Regions from separate parts of the Halomonas marinisediminis genome, predicted to be linked through region 1. Evidence: riboswitches for the same ligand, from Rfam matches in the RefSeq annotation. Region 1 holds a riboswitch; each other region holds the start of a gene.
What was found. A riboswitch is a leader RNA that binds a small molecule or an ion and turns the genes downstream of it on or off. The one in region 1 is predicted to bind thiamine pyrophosphate.
Positions count from the first base shown of each region.

Region 1 (7,004 bases):
TGCTACCTCGGAGGCAAGAAAGTGGCTGGAAGCCACCATGCCGTGGGAGCTCTCCTGAGGGTGGAAGCGCTCACCCTCGAGAATGGCTTGTTGTGAGAAGGCGGCTGGAGATGCCAGCAGGCTCGCCGAGAGGAGGGCGATGGTCAGCGCCCGGGGTGCAGGGAACGATAGAGAACGATCGGTCATAGTGTTATTCCTTTTTATAACGATCAGGGGTGCTGCCTCGGGAGGCGGGACGCTATGGCAATCGAGGGCGGCAGCGTCCGGGGTTCCGCCCATTCAGTTAGGTTGGATAGTTCGCTGCTGTCAAACCGGCTAGCGTGATGACGCTGGCCGGCGGTCGTGTCAGGGTGTGGCGTGCCAGAAGGGCTGGCCCAGGGTCGGCGTGCTGGGGCTGGCGGTCTGGCGACGCTCCATCAGGCCGGCGAGATAGGCCTCGCGGCCCGCCTCGATGGCGCGGGCGAAGGCGGCCGACATCTGTGCCGGGCGACGAGCCTTGGCCACGGCGGTGTTGAGCAGCACGCCATCAAAGCCCATCTCCATGGCTTCGGCGGCCTGGGAAGGAGCCCCGAGGCCGGCATCGATGATCAGTGGCACGTCGATGCGCTCGCGCAGGGTGCGCAGGGCGTAACGGTTCATCAGGCCACGCCCGGTCCCGATCGGTGCGCCCCAGGGCATCAGGGCCTGGCAGCCTGCCTCCTGGAGGCGCTGGCATAGCACCAGATCGTCGGTGCAGTAGGGCAGCACCTTGAAGCCCTGCTCGACCAGCTCCCGAGCGGCTTCCAGCAGACCGAAGGGGTCGGGCTGAAGGTTGTAGTCGTCGCCGATGACCTCGACCTTGATCCAGGGTGTGTCGAACAGTTCCCGGGACATCTCGGCGAGCGTGATGGCTTCCCGGGCAGAGCGACAGCCGGCAGTGTTGGGCAGCAGGTGGCAGCCGCTTTCACGCAGAATCTGCCAGAAGGCATCGCCGTCGCCATCGGCGTTACCGCCGCCGGGATTCTGGCGACGCAGCCCCAGGGTCAGCATCGCGCAGTCGGCGGCCTCGATGGCGCCCTGCATCACCTGGGGCGACGGGTAGAGGGCGGTGCCAAGCAGGAAACGGCTGTTGAAGCGCTCTTCATAGAGCACCAGCGCATCGTCATGGGGTGATTGGGTGTGCATTAGCCGCCTCCTACCGGGGCCACGATATCGATACGGTCACCCTCGCCGAGGGTGCGCTCGGGCCAGGTGGAGCGCGGTGCGAAGGCATCGTTGATGGCTACGGCCACGCGACGCTCTCCATACCCCCACGCTTCCAGGGCCTGGGTCAGGGGGGTGCCTTCGGGAAGCCGGGCGGGCTCGCCGTTGAGGCTCAGGGTGATCTCATGCATGGGGTCACTCGCTTTCACGACAGGGTCTCCTGGGGGCGGAGCCGTCCAGTAGGTCGGCGAAGGGGTTGTCACCGTGGCCACGAATCTCGCTCAATAGATGCTCAACCACGGCTGGGGCAAGCAGATAACCGTGGCGAAACAGTCCATTAGCGCTAATCAATCCATCGCTTAGGGTAACCCGGGGCAGGTTGTTGCGAAAGGCGGGGCGCAGGTTGACACCCTGCTCAAGGATGCGTGCCTCGGCGAAGGCCGGTGACAGAGTATAGAGGGCGCTGGAAAGCTCCAGGGAGGATTGCAGCGATATCGGTGAGCGATCTTCGCTCTCGATGGAGGTGGCGCCGATGACGAAGCGTCCATTGGGCTTGGGGACCACATAGAGCTGGTAGCGCGGATGCATCAGGCGCACCGGCCGCGTCAGTGTGATCTCGTTGGTCGTTACATGCAGTGTTTCGCCGCGCACGCCGCGCAGGGTGGGGTGATTGGTCTTGGCGCCATGGCCACGGCAGTCGATCACCAGGTCGAAGTGGTGCGTTCCCGTTGGGGTGGTCACTTCGCCGGGATGCACTTTCACCGGGGTATGGGCATGGCACTCACCGCCAAGCTCGCGTATCGCCCCCAGCAGCCGTGTGAGCAGCTCGCGGTTATCCAGGTGTGCTTCGTCGGCAAGAAACAGGCCGTGGCGGAAGCGAGTCAGATCGGGTTCCAGATGATGTATGCCGCTGCCATCCAGCTCCTGATAGAGGGCGCCTTCTCCCAGGGTGTCGGCAAGGTCACGGCGGAACTGGATCAGCTCGTTGCCATCCTGGGGGTGGGCAACCACCAGGCTGCCGTGCTGGTGCCATAGCTCCGACGCCTGGAGTTCGGCCAGCCATCCGGGCCAGCGATCGAGAGCCATCTGCCCCATCTCATAGACACTGCGCTCGCTGACAACCGTTTCGGCCAGGGGAGCGACCATGCCGGCGGCGGTCCAGGCTGCGGCGGGCGGCGTGTCAAGGTCACCTGCATCGTAGAGGCTGACGGCATGGCCGTCGCGCAGCAGGTGCCAGGCTGTCAGGCGGCCGAGCAGGCCGGCGCCGGCGATGGCGAAGCGGCGTTGTGGGGTGGCGTTCATGAGGCGTGCATCCGGCAGTTGGCAGTGTGGAGATCAGGCTGGATGCAGGGTAGGGACGGGCTGGGGGCACGAACTTGTTCCCTCCGCAGGCATCAACCTGATCAGGTTCAACGGGTTCGGCCATACCGATCTCAGCCCCTTGATACCGCATGACGGTGAGAGGGGCGCCCCGACAAGAGCTGCCAACATAACCAAGAAGGCCCGCCGACGCAATCGAGCGTCGGCGGGCCTTCTGGGGCAGGCGGGATTCAGGCGCAGTCGGCGGCGCCCTCTCCGAACATGTCGAAGAGCAGTTCGCGCCCCATGCCGGTCAGCACGAAGCGGCGCTGGTCGTTCCAGGTGGCGGCCTCGCTTGATTCGAGGATGCGCTGACAGACCGACCATTCGCGGCTGTCGCTCTTCAGCGTTTCCAGCGCAGAGGGGTCGAGGCCACGATGGGGTACGGTGACGGTTTCGAGCACGTGGCCCTGGCGATAGAGCAGGGCGGCCATGTTGGCGAGGCATTGGCGCAGGCTGCGCTGCATCCCGAAGGTGTCGATTGAAGGGGTAGTCATGCGCCGCGTCTTCCTTGGTGGAAATTGCTGCGGCGCATTATACAACCTTGGTCGGATAAGACCAAGGTCTAGTGGGGGTCACGGCGCGTCGTGGACCTCACCGAGCAGCAGGAACTCGATCAATGCCTTCTGGGCATGCAGACGGTTGCCCGCCTCCTGCCAGACCACGGCCCGCGGATCGTCGAGCAGGGTCTCGCTGATCTCCTCGCCGCGATGGGCCGGCAGGCAGTGCAGGAACAGCACGTCCTGGTGAGCGCGATCGAGCAGTGCTTCGGTGACCTGAAGATCGGCGAAGGCCGCCTCACGCTTGGCCTGCTCCTCCTCCTGTCCCATGGAGGCCCAGACATCGGTCGTTACCAGATCGGCGCCGGTCACGGCCTCGACGGGGTCACGTAGCAGGGTGACGCGATCGCCGGCGGCCTCGAGGATATCCTGGCGCGGCTCATAACCTTCTGGGCAGCAGATGCGCAGCTGGAAGTCGAACTGGCGGGCTGCATTGATCCAGGAGTGGCACATGTTGTTGCCGTCGCCGATCCATACTGCGGTCTTGCCCTTTACGCTGCCGCGTAGCTCGGTCCAGGTCATCACATCGGCGAGCAGCTGACACGGATGATAGTCGTCGGTCAGCGCGTTGATCACCGGCACGCTGCTGGCCTCGGCGAATGACTCGAGTCCGGCGTGGGAGAAGGTGCGGATCATCACGATATCGACCATCTCGGAGAGCACGCGAGCGGTGTCGCCGATGGGCTCGCCCCGGCCGAGCTGGGTGTCGCGGGGAGAGAGGAACAGCGCATGGCCGCCGAAGTGTGCCATGGCGGTCTCGAAGGAGACCCGGGTGCGGGTCGAGGACTTCTCGAAGATCATCGCCATGGTGTGATTCGGGAAGGGGGTGTAGGTGGGCCCCTCCACCTTGAGCGCGTTCTTTATGGTAATGGCGCGCTGAATCATGTAGCTCAGCTCTTCAGGGCTGGCATCCATCAGGGTCAGGAAGTGCCGAGTGGCCATGCGGTGCTCCTCGCAAAAGCGCTCATCCTAGCCAGCCGCCGGGGGATGCGCAACGCGTTGTGGATCAGTAGAATGGCTGGCACCAAGACCTACCGCCGGGATCAGGTATTGATCGTCCCGGCATTCGCGACCTCTGTTGTCCGCTACACCCATAGGGAGACGCCATGAGCACCACCCTCGAAAACATCCAGCGCCAGATCGGCGAAAACCCGATCCTGATCTACATGAAGGGCACCCCGCAGCTGCCCCAGTGCGGCTTCTCCGCCCAGACGGTGCAGGCGCTGATGGCCTGTGGCGAGCGCTTTGCCTTCGTCAATATTCTGGATAACCCGGATATCCGGGCCGAGCTGCCCAAGTACGCCAACTGGCCCACCTTCCCCCAGCTGTGGGTCGAGGGCGAGCTGGTCGGCGGCTGCGACATCGTGATGGAGATGCACCAGAACGGCGAGCTCGAGACGCTGATCAAGGAAACGGCCGCCAAGCACAAGGACGACGCTTAAGCGTCAAGCCTGAAAAGCGGCGCTTTGCGCCTGGAAGCTTGGAGCTCGAAGAAAAACATCCCCGCAGCCATGCTGCGGGGATGTTTGCTGTGTGGGGGAGCAGTTTAATACTGATTTCCAGCTTCCAGCTTCCAGCTTCCAGCTTCCAGCTTACGGTGCTTCTTCCATCCCCTGTTCGCGCTGAGTCTGGGCCCAGCCGCCGATCTCCTTGTAGCGGTTGACCATGGCGCAGAACAGCTCGGCGGTGCGCTCGGTATCATAGCGAGCCGAATGCGCCTCGCTGTTGTTGAATTCGATGCCGGCGGCCCGGCAGGCCCGGGCCAGTACCGTCTGGCCGTACATCAGGCCGGCCAGGGAGGCGGTATCGAAACTGGAGAAGGGGTGGAAAGGATTGCGCTTGATGCCGCAGCGGTTCACCGCGGCATTGAGGAAACCGTGATCGAACGCCGAGTTGTGGCCGACCAGGATGGCGCGGGTGCAGCCATGGGCCTTGATCGACTTGCGTATGGGACGAAAGATCTCGTTGAGCGCCTCGGACTCGTTGACCGCCACCTGGCGACGCAGGGGATCGTCGAGCCGGATGCCGGTAAAGTCCAGTGCCGACTGCTCGATGCTGGCACCCGCAAAGGGCTCCACGTGGAAGGCATAGGTCGACTCGGGGAGCAGGTAACCCTCGGCGTTCATGGTCAGGGTGACCGCGGCGATCTCGAGGATCGCATTGCGCTCGGAATCGAAACCGCCGGTTTCCATGTCGACCACCACCGGCAGGTAGCTGCGGAATCGCTGTGCCATCAGGTCGCGGGCGATTGCCTCGCTCATGCACCTCTCCTTCGTGTTTGGCATTGATGTCACGGGCAGGCTGGCCGCGGCCCGGCTCGAATTCGCGCAGTCTAGCAGCTCGCTCCCTTGAGGTCCCGTGGATGGGCGGTATTCGAGGCCAGGTTGGCGCGCTATACTGGCAGGTCTCTCGTATTCATCAGAAAGGAGCTCCTCGAATGTCCGATGTCAAGAAGGTGGTGCTGGCCTACTCCGGCGGCCTGGACACCTCCGTAATCGTCAAGTGGTTGCAGGAAACCTACAACTGCGAGGTGGTGACCTTCACCGCTGACATCGGTCAGGGCGAGGAGGTGGAACCGGCGCGTGCCAAGGCTCAGGCACTGGGCGTCAAGGAGATCTACATCGAGGATCTTCGCGAGGAGTTCGTGCGCGACTACGTCTACCCGATGTTCCGTGCCAATACCATCTATGAGGGCGAGTACCTGCTCGGTACCTCCATCGCCCGCCCGCTGATCGCCAAGCGTCTGATCGAAATCGCCAACCAGACTGGCGCCGACGCCATCTCCCACGGCGCCACCGGCAAGGGCAACGACCAGGTGCGCTTCGAGCTCGGTGCCTACGCGCTGAAGCCCGGTGTCAAGGTGATCGCCCCGTGGCGTGAGTGGGACCTCAACTCCCGCGAGAAGCTGATGGCTTACTGCCAGCAGCACGACATCCCGGTGGACTTCGCCGGTCAGAAGAAGAAGTCGCCATACTCCATGGATGCCAACCTGCTGCATATCTCCTACGAGGGGGGCATCCTCGAGGATCCCTGGGCCGAAGCAGAAGAGGACATGTGGCGCTGGAGCGTCTCGCCGGAGGCCGCCCCGGACGAGCCCACCTACGTCGAGCTCACCTTTGACCAAGGCGATATCGTGGCCATTGATGGGGTGCCGATGAAGCCCCATGAGGTGCTCGAGAAGCTCAACAAGATGGGTGGCGATAATGGCATCGGCCGTCTCGATATCGTCGAGAACCGCTATGTCGGCATGAAGTCTCGCGGCTGCTACGAGACGCCCGGAGGCACCATCATGCTCAAGGCACACCGCGCCATCGAGTCGCTGACGCTCGACCGTGAAGAGGCCCACCTCAAGGATGAGCTGATGCCCAAGTATGCCGAGGTCATCTATAACGGCTACTGGTGGAGCCCTGAGCGTCGCATGCTGCAGGCCGCCATCGACGAGACCCAGCGCAATGTCTCGGGTGTGGTTCGCCTCAAGCTCTACAAGGGCAACGTCATCGTCGCCGGTCGCCAGTCCGATCAGTCGCTGTTCGACGAGTCCATCGCGACCTTCGAGGATGATGCCGGCGCCTACGACCAGAAGGATGCCGAAGGTTTCATCAAGCTCAATGCCCTGCGCCTGCGTATTGCCGCCGGCAAGGGACGCAAGCAGGACTGATGCCGCCGTGGGGCGCCTGCGGGCGCTCCACCGGCATGCATTCCGCAAGGATCGTGGGTGCTAGGTCTAGGTACTAGTAGGAGGCTTGTCATGTTCAAGAAGCTTCTCTCGGGGCTGTTCGGTGCCGGCGATGACGATGGCTCCCCTGGCCATGCCCCGGCCGCCGAGCCGGTGGAGCACAACGGCTATCTGATTGTCTCCGAGCCGGCACAGGAGGGTGGCCAATACCGCGTCAGCGGCTGGAT
Region 1 covers NZ_SLTR01000001.1:334,792-341,795, reverse strand. The annotation lists gene ggt (gamma-glutamyltransferase) at 1-186, opposite strand, end outside; gene E0702_RS01600 (thiazole synthase) at 346-1,164, opposite strand; gene thiS (sulfur carrier protein ThiS) at 1,164-1,391, opposite strand; gene thiO (glycine oxidase ThiO) at 1,378-2,484, opposite strand; TPP riboswitch at 2,546-2,666, opposite strand; gene E0702_RS01585 (hypothetical protein) at 2,733-3,038, opposite strand; gene argF (ornithine carbamoyltransferase) at 3,117-4,043, opposite strand; gene E0702_RS01575 (Grx4 family monothiol glutaredoxin) at 4,208-4,543, shown strand; gene rnt (ribonuclease T) at 4,694-5,362, opposite strand; gene E0702_RS01565 (argininosuccinate synthase) at 5,539-6,759, shown strand; gene E0702_RS01560 (HlyU family transcriptional regulator) at 6,850-7,004, shown strand, end outside.

Region 2 (7,004 bases), on a different contig from region 1:
GATAGCCCCGGGTTGCGGCTCAAGCCCAATGCCGCCCAGACCGCAGCCGGCTGGTTGCAGCTCGGCGTCGAGGTCTATGGGGGAGCCCTGTTGGCGCCCTGGTTCGACCGCGAACTGGGGCTCGCCGGCCGGGTGCATGTCCGCTATCCCGATGGCCGTCTCGAGGGGCGCCTGCTGCATGTCGACCGACCAGTGGCGATCATTCCCAGTCTGGCCATCCATCTCGATCGCGAGGCCAACAGCGGTCGTGCGCTGAACGCTCAGACCCAGATGGCGCCGGTGCTGTTGCAGGGCGGTGAGGAGGGCGACCTGCCGCGGCTGCTCAAGGAGTGGATCTCAGAGCAGCATGCCATCGAGGCATTCGAGCTGCTCGACTTCGAGCTGGGCTTTCATGACATGCAGCCGCCTGCGCGGGTGGGGGTCAAGGGCGAGCTGATTGCCAGTGCTCGGCTCGATAACCTGCTCTCCTGCTTTATCGGCCTGGAGGCGCTGCTGGCCAGTGACGGCAAACAGGGTGTCGTGCTGGTAGCCAACGACCATGAGGAGGTCGGCAGCGCCAGCGCCTGTGGCGCCCAGGGGCCTTTTCTGGGAGATGTGCTGCGCCGGGTTCACGAGCGGCTCGGCGACGGCAGCGAGGAGGGCTTCATTCGGCTGATCCAGGCCTCGCGGATGATCTCCTGCGACAACGCGCATGCTCTGCATCCCAACTTCCAGGACAAGCACGATGCGGCCCATGGTCCCGCGCTCAACGGCGGACCGGTGATCAAGGTCAATGCCAGTCAGCGCTATGCCACCAACAGTGCGACGGCGGCGCTGTTTCGCGACCTCTGTCGCGAGGCCGAGGTGCCCGTACAGAGCTTCGTGACGCGTGCCGACATGGGGTGTGGCAGCACCATCGGGCCGATCACCGCCACCGAGCTCGGTGTGCCGACCCTCGATGTGGGGGTGCCGCAGTGGGCCATGCACTCGATCCGCGAGACCGCGGGAAGCGAAGATGTGGCCTATCTGGCGCGGGTGCTGGCTGCCTTCTGCAACCGCCTCGAGCTGGCTTGAGCACACAAAAAACCCGGCGCCGATGGCGCCGGGTTGCGTGATTCTGGTGGCTACGCCCTGACTCGAACAGGGGACCCCATCATTATGAGTGATGTGCTCTAACCAACTGAGCTACGTAGCCAGCGGCGCGTAATCTATCCATCGCCGGACGGACTGTCAAGCGTTTGATGTGGATCCTGATCCCGCATTATCCCGCACGGCCTCTTCGGGGTGTCGCATCTACCGGCGAGAGGCTGGCGATTAAAGCGGATTGGCCGCGGGCCAGATCGTCCGGTCCGCGGCCAGCTCTGTCGGATTACTCCGACTTGACATCGATACGCTTCACCCTTGACTTGGCCTCTTCGGTCTTGGGTAGCGTGACGGTCAACACGCCGCGCTTGAACTCCGCCTCGGCCTTTTCGGGGTCCACGCCCGGTGGCACCGGGATCATCCGATGGAAGCTGCGCCGCGATTGCGAGGTGAAGTCGCCTTCGTTGCTCTTCTCCTCGCGCTCGCCACGAATCGTCAGCATGTCATCGGTGACGTTCACCTCGATGTCCTTGTCATCGAGCCCCGGCAGGTCAACCGAGACCAGCATCGCCTCATCGGTCTCCGAGATGTTGGTGCGCGGCCCGGCGGCGAGATTGTCCCCGAAGGGGCTGTCGAAGCGTGCCCAGAAATCCTCGAACACACGGTTCAGGTCACGCTGCAGCGTGACCATCGGGTTCTCGTCCGCCTCGCGGCGGGCCGGCGCCCGGTTTCGCTCCCGGCTCCAGGGAATAAGATCACTGAATGCCATCTTGATCCTCCTTTCGTGTTTGCCACGTGGTTGCCAAGGTGGGTCGAGGCCGCTTCAGGTAGCCTTGACTTCGATCCGCTTCGGCTTGGCGGCCTCGCTCTTCGTTAGCCTGAGCGTGAGCACACCGTCGCGGTGGCTGGCCTCGATGCCGTTCGCATCGATTGTTTCGGGCAGGCTGAAGGCCCGCTCGAAGGTGCCTGGCGCATATTCGGCATAGATGCGCCGGTAACCTTCAGGCGCAGGCGCGTCGATGACTCCCCGCACCGTCAGTGCGCGGTTCTCGACCGAGACATCGACGCTGTCGGGCGTCACCCCCGGCATGTCGATGGCCAGCGTCACAACGCCATCCTTCTCGACGATATCAGTGGCCGGTCGGAACACGGGGCCGCTGATGCTCTCTTCGTTACGCTCGCTGGTCGTTGCGACGTCACCGCCTGTCTTCTTGAGCTCCTGTACCATGTCACGCCTCCTTATTTTCCCGTTCGTCAACTGGCCTTGACCGAGATCTTGCGCGGCTGTTCCGCATCGGGGCGGCCCATCTCGATCTCCAGAACGCCGTTCTTCGCCCGCGCCTCGACCTTGTCGGGATCCACCCTCAGGGGCAGGCGGATCGAGCGTGAGAATTCGCCCGTTGGGCGCTCGCGGCGGTGCCAGGACGCACTCTCGTCTTCGGTGGGGGAGCTGCGCTTGCCGGCGATGATCAGGGTGTTTTCACGCACGGTCAGATCGATGTCGTCGGTGCCGACACCCGGTATCTCGGCGGTGACCACGACACTGTTATCGCTTAGCCACATATTCACCGGCGGCCAGGCGCCATCGCCGACGGTGCGCGCGCCGCCGGCGAACAGGCGGTTCATCTGCGATTGAAGTTGCCTCAGCTCGGCAAAAGGATCCCATTGTGCCGATGGCAATCCGAAATTCAGCATTGTCTTCTCCTCTTCTCACGGTTTTCAGACACTGCACGTTCTCACCAGGGGTGCGAACGAGTCTTATTGGTGGAAGTGTCGCAAACGTCGCAAAAGAAGAAGCAGAACCGTCGTCGGTCCGGCAGGAAGAGGCATGTCGGCCCCATGTTGCGGCATTCCACGCAATCTATAGATGGGAGCGCGGTGGGTAATTATCAAGTCGTCCCCGATTGCGTCGCGTGAGTATCACTGATGTTGCTATCGGCTTGCTGATGCCACGGCCCACTCCCATGGCGTAAAGTTCGAATCAGTCGCCGAGCGGCGAGACGCTGGGCGGTTGGCCGCGGACAGCACAGCCGGGGTTGTTGGGTGTCTAGTCGTGCTTGACACTCCGCCAGGCGGTCGTTAATATGCGCGCCATCTCGACGAGACGAGACATTGCGTCCCATTCGTCTAGTGGTCCAGGACACCGCCCTTTCACGGCGGGAACAGGGGTTCGAACCCCCTATGGGACGCCACTCGACTCGTCAGGTAACCGGAGTGCGGGAATAGCTCAGTGGTAGAGCATCGCCTTGCCAAGGCGAGGGTCGGGAGTTCGAATCTCCTTTCCCGCTCCATGCGTCCCATTCGTCTAGTGGTCCAGGACACCGCCCTTTCACGGCGGGAACAGGGGTTCGAACCCCCTATGGGACGCCACTTCTTCGGCAGCAGCAGTGAGTCGTCGAGGTAGAAGTAGAACGAGAAGTGCGAGACAGGCGGGAATAGCTCAGTGGTAGAGCATCGCCTTGCCAAGGCGAGGGTCGGGAGTTCGAATCTCCTTTCCCGCTCCAATGTTGCGGTAAGAGAGCCAAGGCTCGGGTCAGGATCTGGTACACCAGCCCGGTTGAATCTCCTATCCCGCTCCATGCGTCCCATTCGTCTAGTGGTCCAGGACACCGCCCTTTCACGGCGGGAACAGGGGTTCGAACCCCCTATGGGACGCCAACTCGCTCTCGTTGCACCGACAGTAGTACCGATATGATGCGGGAATAGCTCAGTGGTAGAGCATCGCCTTGCCAAGGCGAGGGTCGGGAGTTCGAATCTCCTTTCCCGCTCCAATCGGTTTCATGCTACTGGCCAAGGCTCGCGTCAGGAGCTGGAGCGCCAGCCCGGCTGAAGGCAGCCCCGTCAAATCTCCTTCCCGCTCCAGTCGGTTTCATGCTATTGGCCAAGGCTCGGGTCATGAGCTGGAACGCCAGTCCGATCGAATCTCCTTCCCGCTCCAGTCGGTTCCCCCCCCCCTGAATTCTGATTATAAGCTTCTGAGCATAAGCCAAGGCGCCAGCCTGGCTGATGATGTCTTGCCGTTTTTCGTATTTCACTCCAGAAGATTCCCTTGTTTACCCGGTCAGGCCAGGGCTCACTGCATGAGCCGGAATGCCGGCCCGGCTGTTGCTGTCCGTCCGAATGCGCTATGGTGCCCCACTAGACACGGGGTGCGGTCGTGGCCGCTGAGAAAATACCCGTCGAACCTGATCCAGTTCACACTGGCGAAGGGATGTCGGCCGGCTCCAGCGCGGCGCCCTTTGCCGCGTACCAAGGAGTCGTCATGGCCGTTTCCTCTCTATCCATCGACCAGCAAGCCATCGACCAGCAGGCCATCGACCGGCAGGTCGTGCTTGTCACCGGCGGTGCTCGTGGGCTCGGCGCTCATCTGACCCGAGCCTTTCTCGGTCAGGGCGCCCGGGTGGTGGTGAACTATTTCCAGAGTCGCGATGCCGCCGAGGCACTGGTGAAGGAGGCGCCGCAGCGGGTGCTGGCCGTCCAGGCCGACGTGCGTGACGCCGAGGCGATCAAGTCGCTGTTCGAGCAGGCTCGTGAGCATTTCGGCACGCCGATTACCACCGTGGTCAATAATGCCCTGCCCGCGTTCACCTTCAACGGCGACGCGCGTCCCGACGCCGATGCCCTGGACTGGTCGCAGCTTCAGCAGCAGCTCGAGGGTGTCAACCGGGGAGCGCTGAACACCATCCAGGCGGCGCTGGCCGGCATGCGCGAGCAGGGAGGTGGGCGCATCGTCAATATCGGCACCAATCTGTTCCAGAACCCCGTCGTGCCGTACCACGACTATACCGCCGGCAAGGCCGCGCTGCTCTCGCTGACCCGCACGCTCGCCAACGACCTGGGGCCCGACAACATCACCGTGAACATGATCTCCGGTGGGTTGCTGCGCACGACCGATGCGTCCAGTGCGACCCCGGAGGCGGTCTTCGACCTGATCGCGCAGAACACCCCCCTGCGGCGGGTGACCACCCCGGAGGAGTTTGCCGACGCGGCGCTGTTCTTCGCCTCACCCTGGGCCAGGGCAGTCACCGGTCAGAACCTGATCGTCGACGGTGGACTGGTGAAAGGGTGATGAAGGCACGCAATCCCGACGAGAAGCTGCACCTCAATCTGTTCGTGATGGGCAATGGCCACCATCGCGCGGCATGGCGCCATCCCGACTCCTGCGCCGAGCGCCTCGGCGACATCGCCTACTATGAGTCCCTGGCCCTCACCGCCGAGCGTGGCAAGCTGGATGCGCTGTTCTTCGCCGACGGCATGAGTGCCGGCAGCGTGGAAGATGGCTTCCACTGGCACCTCGAGCCGCTGACCGCACTCTCCGCCATGAGTCGGGCCACTCGGCGGATCGGGCTGATCAGCACGATCTCGAGCACCTTCTACACTCCCTTCCACGCCGCCAGGCTGGTGGGCTCGCTGGACCACATCTCCGGTGGGCGAGTGGGCTGGAATGTGGTGACCTCGATGTTCGACAGCGAGGCGCGCAACCACGGCTATGCGGCCATGCCACCGCATGCCGAGCGCTATGCGCGTGCCGAGGAGTTTGTGCAGACGGTATTGGCGCTGTGGGACAGCTGGTCCGACGACGCCATCGAACGCGATCGTCAGGGCCGTTATGCCGATCCCGACAAGGTGCGCCAGATTGACCATCATGGCGAGCACTTCCTGGTCGATGGGCCCCTCAACCTGCCGCGTCCTCCCCAGGGCAACCCGGTACTGATACAGGCGGGTGCTTCTTCCCAGGGGCGCGATCTGGCGGCGCGCTACGCCGAGGCGATCTATGCGGTCGCCTACGACCTGGAGGCCGCTCAGGCCTATTATCGGGATATCAAGTCGCGGGTGGCGGCGGCCGGGCGCACCGCGCCGGTGCCGATCCTGCCGGGGCTCGTCACCTATGTGGGCGCTACCATGGAGGAGGCTCGTGCCAAGCAGCGCGAGCTGGACGACTGTCTGCCGGTGGAGGCCTCGCTGCGTCAGCTGGGGCTGTTTATCGAGCAGGACTGCAGTGACTGGGAGCTGGATGCCCCGGTGCCGCCACTACCGCCGCTGGCCGAGTTTCGTGGTCCCCAGGGGCGCTATGCCACCATCCTGCGCATCATCGAGACCGAGCAGCCCACCCTGCGCGAGCTGCTGGGGCGGCTCGCCGCGGGCGGCGGCCACTGCACCATGATCGGTACCCCGGAGAGCATTGCCGATGAGATGGAGCGCTGGTTCCACGGCCGCGGGGCGGACGGCTTCAACCTGATGCCGCCGTCGCTACCCTCCGGGATCGAGGACTTCGTGGATCAGGTGGTGCCGGAGCTTCAGCGTCGCGGACTCTTCCGGGAAGAGTACGAAGCGGCGACGCTGCGGGGGCACTTCGGCCTCGAGAGGCCGGCGGGCTGAACCTCCTGGTGATCCGTTCACGTTAGCGGTTCCCCACAATAAACAACGCCCCTTTCGAGGGGCGTTGTGCGTTCTGGTGCGAAAGGCGCTTACCCCTCGAAGCGTCGGGTGCCGGCGCTCAGTGCCGCAAAGTCGAAGCGTTGCTTCGCCGGCAGCAGCGCCAGGAGCGCCAGGCCCGTCACGACCGGCACGAAGGTGGCGAGCAGGAAGGACTCCATCAGGGTGTTCAAGGCGTCGCCCGGGGCCGGGAAGAGGAAGAGTCCGGCGACCAGACCGCTGAGCGTGGCCAGTACCGCGGCGCGGCCGTCGAAGCGGCGATTGAACAGCCCGAAGAATACCGGGAAGGCCGCCGCGCAGCAGAGCAGGTCGGCCAGCAGGAACAGGTAGAGCACGCTGTAGCCCTGGGCGGCCACGAAGGTCACCGGCAGTGCCAGCAGCAGGATCAGCCAGCGCGACAGCCGCATCAGCCGCTGGCCGCTGGCGTCAGGCAGCAGCCGTCCGCCATCCACGGCGATCATGCTCGAGGCGGCGCTGATGGTGGTGTCGGCGCTGCTCATGACCAG
Region 2 covers NZ_SLTR01000002.1:179,235-186,238, forward strand. The annotation lists gene E0702_RS02575 (M18 family aminopeptidase) at 1-1,053, shown strand, start outside; tRNA gene E0702_RS02580 (tRNA-Met) at 1,098-1,174, opposite strand; gene E0702_RS02585 (Hsp20/alpha crystallin family protein) at 1,349-1,831, opposite strand; gene E0702_RS02590 (Hsp20/alpha crystallin family protein) at 1,886-2,290, opposite strand; gene E0702_RS02595 (Hsp20/alpha crystallin family protein) at 2,317-2,757, opposite strand; tRNA gene E0702_RS02600 (tRNA-Glu) at 3,179-3,254, shown strand; tRNA gene E0702_RS02605 (tRNA-Gly) at 3,279-3,353, shown strand; tRNA gene E0702_RS02610 (tRNA-Glu) at 3,357-3,432, shown strand; tRNA gene E0702_RS02615 (tRNA-Gly) at 3,492-3,566, shown strand; tRNA gene E0702_RS02620 (tRNA-Glu) at 3,645-3,720, shown strand; tRNA gene E0702_RS02625 (tRNA-Gly) at 3,759-3,833, shown strand; TPP riboswitch at 4,198-4,291, shown strand; gene E0702_RS02630 (3-oxoacyl-ACP reductase) at 4,325-5,131, shown strand; gene E0702_RS02635 (LLM class flavin-dependent oxidoreductase) at 5,131-6,441, shown strand; gene E0702_RS02640 (sodium:solute symporter family transporter) at 6,531-7,004, opposite strand, start outside.
Region 2: another riboswitch for thiamine pyrophosphate. It lies ahead of E0702_RS02630 (3-oxoacyl-ACP reductase); the one in region 1 lies ahead of thiO (glycine oxidase ThiO).

Region 3 (7,004 bases), on a different contig from region 1:
CAGTACACCTTCGATGCGGCAAGCGTGGGTGTGCGCTACCGCTTCTGATACTCGCTGGCAGTTCCGTCGATGCAAGCGCCCCCACCGTTCGGTGGGGGCGTCGTCTTGTCAGACTGGCTTGTAGAGTTCGGCGCCCTGGTCGCGGAACTTCTCCGCCTGGGCCTCCATGCCCTGCATCACGGCCTCGGCATCGCCGTCCAGATTGTGCTTGGCAGCGTAGTCACGCACCTCCTGGGTGATCTTCATTGAGCAGAACTTGGGACCGCACATGGAGCAGAAGTGCGCCACCTTGGCCGAGTCCTTGGGTAGCGTCTCGTCGTGGTACTCCCGAGCGGTATCCGGGTCCAGGCCGAGGTTGAACTGATCCTCCCAGCGAAACTCGAAGCGCGCCTTCGATAGGGCGTTGTCGCGGCGCTGGGCGGCCGGATGGCCCTTGGCCAGGTCGGCGGCATGAGCGGCAATCTTGTAGGTGATGATGCCGGTCTTCACGTCGTCCTTGTTGGGTAGGCCCAGGTGCTCCTTGGGAGTCACGTAGCAGAGCATGGCGCAACCGTACCAGCCGATCATCGCCGCACCGATGCCGGAGGTGATGTGATCGTAGCCGGGCGCGATGTCGGTGGTCAGCGGCCCCAGGGTGTAGAAGGGCGCCTCGTCGCACTCGACGAGCTGCTTGTCCATGTTCTCCTTGATCAGGTGCATGGGCACGTGGCCCGGTCCCTCGATCATCACCTGGACGTCGTGCTTCCAGGCGATGCGGGTCAGCTCACCCAGGGTCTCGAGCTCGGCGAACTGTGCCTCGTCATTGGCGTCGGCCACCGAGCCGGGGCGCAGGCCATCGCCCAGCGAGAAGGCGACATCGTAACGCTTGCAGATTTCGCAGATCTCCTCGAAATGGGTGTAGAGGAAGCTCTCCCGGTGGTGGAAGAGACACCACTTGGCCATGATCGACCCGCCCCGGGAGACGATGCCGGTGACTCGCTTGGCGGTCAGGGGCACGTAGCGCAGTAGCACCCCCGCGTGGATGGTGAAGTAGTCCACGCCCTGTTCGGCCTGCTCGATCAGGGTATCGCGGAACACCTCCCAGGTGAGGTCCTCGGCCACGCCGTTGACCTTCTCCAGGGCCTGGTAGATCGGCACGGTGCCGATCGGCACCGGGGCGTTGCGGATGATCCACTCGCGCGTCTCGTGGATGTTCTGCCCGGTGGAGAGGTCCATGATGGTGTCGGCACCCCAGCGGATGCCCCAGGTCATCTTGTCGACCTCGTCCTCGATGGAGGAGGTGACCGCCGAGTTGCCGAGGTTGCCGTTGATCTTCACCAGGAAGTTGCGGCCGATGATCATCGGCTCGGACTCCGGGTGGTTGATGTTGCAGGGGATGATCGCCCGGCCGGCGGCCACCTCGTCGCGCACGAACTCCGGGGTGATCTCCTCGGGCAGGCGGGCGCCGAAGCCCTGGCCGGCGTGCTGGTGGCCGAGGATGCGCTCGACCTCCGCCGTCCCCAGCGCCTGGCGACGCTGGTTCTCGCGGATGGCGATAAACTCCATCTCCGGGGTGATGATGCCCTGGCGGGCGTAGTGGAGCTGGGTGACGTTCTTTCCTTCCTTGGCGCGACGGGGCGTGCGGGTCAGGTCGAAGCGCAGGTTGGCGAGCATCGGGTCGTTGGCCCGGCGCCGTCCGTATTCGGAGGTCGGACCGTCGAGCCACTCGGTGTCGCCGCGTTCATCGATCCATGCCCGGCGCAGCTCGGGCAGGCCCTTTCGCAGGTCGATCTTGGCCTCGGGGTCGGTGTAGGGGCCGGAGGTGTCATAGACAAGCAGCGGTGGGTTCTCCTCATCGGCGCCTGAAGTCCTGGTCGGCGAGAGAGTGATCTCGCGGAAAGGCACACGGATATCGGGGCGCGAGCCCTCGATGTAGAGCTTGCGCGAGCCGGGTAGCGGCTGGATGGCGGCCTCGTCGACGCGGGCGCTCTCGGCGAGGAAGTGGGCGGTCTTGCTCATGGTGTTCTCCCCTGGATTGTCGGGGTCTTGTTCAGGGAGGACACAGGCGGGGAGGACAGGGGCCACGGCGTCGGGCGCACGCGGCCTGTCGCTTGATCCCTACGCTGGTCCTAACCAGTTCAGGTTCAACGGGATCCATGCTGTGTCTCTGGTGAGAGAGGCATGATCTCAGCCGTCTTCAACGGCACCCCGTCAAGCGTGGTGTTGCCCGCCACCAGGCGGGCCGTATTGCATCATAAGGCCTGTTTAGTTCGGGCTGACAGCCTTCTCCGTCGCTTCCCGTCTCAATAACCGATATACGCCATCAGTCGGCGAGGTCCAGCCCCATCTGCCAGAAATCGATCTCCAGGCGGGTGGCGTCGCGGAAGATGGTGGCCAGCTGTTCGAACCGCTCGGGCGTGACATCGGCCAGGCGGGCGTCGAGCCAGGCGATCTCGTCGCGCATGGCGGCCTGGAACTCGTCACTCTCATACATCTGCAGCCACTTCTCGAAGGGGTTGGCCTCACCGCGAACGGTAAAGGGCTGCTTGGCCTGCCACTGGGAGATGACCCCATAGCCGACCAGGCAGGGGGCCAGGGCCACGTGCATATCGAGCAGATCGCCACGGTTGCCGGTATCCAGCACATAGCGGGTATAGGCCATGGTCGCGCGGGCTTCTGGCAGGCCGGCCAGGTCGGTCTCCGAGATACCCCATTCGCGGCAGTAGTCGATATGCAGGCCGAGTTCGACATCGATGATGGTCTTCAGGCCATCCAGGCTATGGCGCAGCTCGGTGATATCGCGGCTCTTGTAGGTCGCCAGCGCATAGGCTCGCCCGAAGTGAATCAGAAACAGGTAGTCCTGCTTCAGGTAGTGGCGAAATGCCTCTTCCGGCAGGGTGCCGGCGGCGAGCTGGCGCACGAAGTCGTGCTCGATATAGGCGCGCCAGTCTTCGTGGCAGGCCTGCGTAAGGTCACTGAATCGATAGCCCATCATGCCTCCGGTCAAGCTAAGCAATCCGGCAGGTGGTAGAGGGCGTAGGCGGAGGGTAGGGGCAGAGAGGTGGCCTGGCTACCGCTTGATTCCTACGCCGGTACTAACCGGATCAGGTTCAACGGGCCTCGTCGTGATGACAGTCACTGCCATGGGACGATCTCAGCCGGTTCCACCGGCACCCCGTCAAGCGAACGCCCAGTCTAGCAGGTCGCTCGCCGCTTTCCAGTCGCCCGCCGCTTTCCAGTCGCCCGGCTCAGTCGGTCTCGAGGCGTAGGCTGTCGAACCATGTCTCGCTCTCGGGCAGTACCAGCTCGCTGGCCGGCCGGCCACTGGCGTACCACGCCCGGGCGTTGCGCAGCTGCCAGCGACGCCCGCCATCGTCGATGCCGATGCCTAGCCGCAGCGGCCCGTAGCGGGCGAAGGCGCGGCCGACGAGCCGTGAATCGCGCAGGGCCAGGTTGGCCAAAAGCTCCAGGCGATCGCCGCCCCGCACGTCGAGGTTCTCCAACCGCACGCTGTTGTCGCCGAGGATAACGCGTGCCTCGCCCTGCACCTCGCCGAGGGTGAGGCGTTTGCGCAGCCAGCGTCGCTCTCGGGCGGCGTCGACGAGTAGATTCACCAGCAGGCCGCTGTCGCGCATGGCCAGCTCCAGTCTGGCGTCGAGGGTCAGCGGCGTCTCCCAGCGCAGGCGTCCCTCGGGGAGGGTGAGCCGTGCCCACCAGCCGCGGCTGAGGTTGCCGGCGGCATCGGTCAGACGCACGCCGTCCAGGCTGAGCCGTGAGCCGGAGATATCGAAGTCGAGAGTGTCCAGATGGCCGTCGGTGAGTCGGGTATCCAGATGCAGGGTGCCATCCAGGGTCTGCTTATGCACGGCGAGTCGAGCCTCCGGTGCATGCAGCTCCAGCCGGCCCTGGGCACGCATGCCCTCGAGCTGCAGCTGAAGGGCGAGGCGCGCCTGACCGGCGAGCAGCTCGAGGGTACTACCCGGGGGCAGATAGTCGTTGAACGCGGCGAGATCCGGTGCCACGAGATAGGGGATCTCGATGCGCGTATTCAGCTCGCTCAGCCCCTGGGACATATCGAGATGGCGTGCCTGGCTGCGAATCTCCAGCAGCCGCCCCTCGATCAGGGCGCCTGCGTCCGCCTGGCGACGCAGGCCGAAACGAGGCATCGACAGATGAAGCTCTGCTCCGGGGTCAGTGGTCGTAAGGATCAGCGAGCCGTCACCGAAAGCCTCGTAGTGCAGAAAGCGAGTCGCCAGCCGGTCGGAGTGAAGCCTGAGCTCGCTGCCGGCGACGATATCGCCGTCGGCGAAGCGCAGGTCGGTGCTCAGGCGTCCGCCGCCCTGGATGGTCACGCCATGTTCTGCGGGCAGAAAGGCGTTGATAAAGTCGAGTCGGTCGAGCAGGCCGTCCAGGCGTAGCGTGCCAGAGAGAGGCCTGGCCGGCGTATCGCTGCCGGGCCAGTCGCGGCCGCCCTGGAGCCTTGCTTGGCGGGCCACCAGCTGAGTCTGCACAGGTTCGGCACTGTTCGTCGATGCCTTGACGGTCAGGCGGCTGCCGGAGAGGTCCAGGCGCTGGCTGGCGGGGTGGAGGTCGCGCAGCTCCAGGGTCAGATCCAGCTCGCCGTTGAAGGCCTCCTGCAGCAGGCGGCCTTCGATGGCATCCCCGCTCAGGGTGACTCGTCCCTGAGCGCGCTCCCCGGCGAACAGCAGCCGACCGTCGCTGCTGGCTCGACCGCCATGGAGTCGCAGCGGAGACGACGACGGCAGATAGCCATCTAGCACCGCCACGTCGGGGAAGCGCGCATCCCGCCACTCGACCTCGACGCGGGTGGCAAGCTCGCTCTCGGCGTCTGCCTGGGCGCCGTCATCGAGTTTTCGCCAGTTCAGCGGCGACCGGAAGCGGGCGACAGGTAGCTCGAGCAGGGCGGAGAGTGGCGCCTCCTCACTCGAGGCGGCGGCCTCGAGATGTAGGCGCGTGCCGGAAACGTCCACACTGTCCTCTCCAATGTCGAGCTCGACGATGGGCAGATGCAGGTCCAGCCGGCCGCGCAGGGGCTGCTCGCCGAGACGGACCGATATGGCGTCGCCCGTCAGGTCCAATCCGCCGGTGAGGCGCTGGTCGGCATACGTCAGATTTCCCTCTAGCCGTGCCGAGCCCCCCAGCAGCGTTAGCGGCACCGGCGCGGGAAGGTAGTGATCGAAGCTGGCAACATCCTGCGCCTCGACGTTGCGCCACTGCAGTTCCGCGCGCTGCAGCGTATCCGGTGGCGCATCCAGGCGCAGCACGGGGGTCTCGAGGGTCAGGCGGAACCCATCACCGCCGATCACAGGCCGTTGTGAGGCGGTGTCGGTCATCGCCTCGGACATCACCACCTGGTCGAGCTCGAGAGTCAGGCGAGCCCGTTGTGCCACCTCGGCCTCGATGGCCCCGCTACCTTCGATCCGATAGCGGGATCCGCCTTCCAGCCAGTGGCGCTCGTCGAGCCGCACGCTCAGGCGAGGTGAGTTCAGACGCAGACGGCTGCCCGGTAGCACTTCGCCGCGCTCGATGGCGATGTTACCCGTCAGGTCGCCGCTACCGTCGATCGCCAGCCAGTCCAGCGCGGCGAGATAGGGGCTGAAGACATCATAGGCGTCGCTGCGCCCGGCCAGGGCGAGGGTGCCGGAGAGAAAGCGTGTCGCCTCGCCGCCGGGATGCTCGGCCAGGATCAGCGGGGCCAGGCGAAGCTCGGCATTCAGCGCCACGGCTTGCGCCAGTACCCTGTCGCCGTGTCGGATGATCCCGTCTTCCAGTGCCAGCGCGATGCTATCGGCGCCTATCTCGCCGGCGTGCCAGTGGACTCCTGCCAGCCGCAGCGTGCCCTTGCCCGCCAGGCGGTAGGCGTCGAGGCTGGCGTGGCGGACCCTCTCGGCTTCCAGAACGTGAACCCTGATCTCTCGGTGGAGCAGGGGGACGAGCGCAAGGTTCAGGGTGGCGCGCTCGGCCGCCAGGGTCACGTCACGCTCGGCGGCACTGCCGGACAAGCGTAGCTGGGTGACTTCGACTCGGCCGGGAACCACCGTCCAGGCGTGCTGCCACTCTACCGTCAGCCGCGGTGCATGATCGAACTGAGCACGGCCCCAGGCACTGGCGAGAAGGGCGTTGGCCGCGATGAGGTAGATGCCGTAGAGCACTACCGGAGTCAACCCGAGCCATAGCAGTGCCTTGAGTGGCCTGGCGCGGGTCATGGATGACGTACGTCGTAGTGAAATCGTAGTGACATGGCTCCTCCCGGGCACAAGCCGCGGTAGCCGCGTTAGTAGATCCGGAAGCGCCGGTGCTCGGGGTGCCCCTCCTGCTCCTGTATCACCTTGCGGTAGCGCTTGTACTCCCACTGGTACTGGGCCGGATCCAGGGCGATGGCGGCTTCGACGCAGGCGTTGACCCCGGTGGCGGACTCGATCTCGTCGGGTGAGTAGACGCGCTCATCGGCCGCCAGGAAGTGGATCTCGAAGCCTTGGCCGGGGATACGGCGTGCCACACCGGTGACCACACGGGCCTCGGTGCGGGCGACGAGCTTGGGGAGCAGGGTGGCGGTATAGGCCAGCCGATCGAAGAAGGGGGCGAAGACGCCGCTGCCCCAGCTCGGTTCCTGATCAGGAAGGATGCCGATCGCCTCGCTGCGCTTCAGTGCCTTGAGCAGAGCCGCCACGCCACGCGGGTTGGTTGGCACCAGGCTTGCCCCCATGCGCTCGCGGCCGGCCCGGGTCACGGCGTCGAGCTCGCCGAGCTTGGGCGGCTCGTACATGGCGGTGAAGGGGAAGTGGCTGGAGAGCCAGAAGTTGAGCACCTCCCAGTTGCCGAAATGAGGGGCCAGCACGATGACTCCGCGCCCCCCGGCACGCGCCTCGTCGAGCAGCTCACGACCGTGAACGGCCAGCAGAGACGTCTCGATACGCTCTGGCTTGCCCATCCAGGCGAAGCCGATCTCGAGCATGGTGGCGGAGGAGTGGATCAGGCTCTCGCGGGCGAGGCGGTGCCGTTCG
Region 3 covers NZ_SLTR01000002.1:78,024-85,027, forward strand. The annotation lists gene E0702_RS02110 (porin family protein) at 1-48, shown strand, start outside; gene thiC (phosphomethylpyrimidine synthase ThiC) at 109-1,998, opposite strand; TPP riboswitch at 2,078-2,200, opposite strand; gene tenA (thiaminase II) at 2,303-2,971, opposite strand; TPP riboswitch at 3,044-3,167, opposite strand; gene E0702_RS02125 (hypothetical protein) at 3,228-6,206, opposite strand; gene E0702_RS02130 (lysophospholipid acyltransferase family protein) at 6,275-7,004, opposite strand, start outside.
Region 3: another riboswitch for thiamine pyrophosphate. It lies ahead of tenA (thiaminase II); the one in region 1 lies ahead of thiO (glycine oxidase ThiO).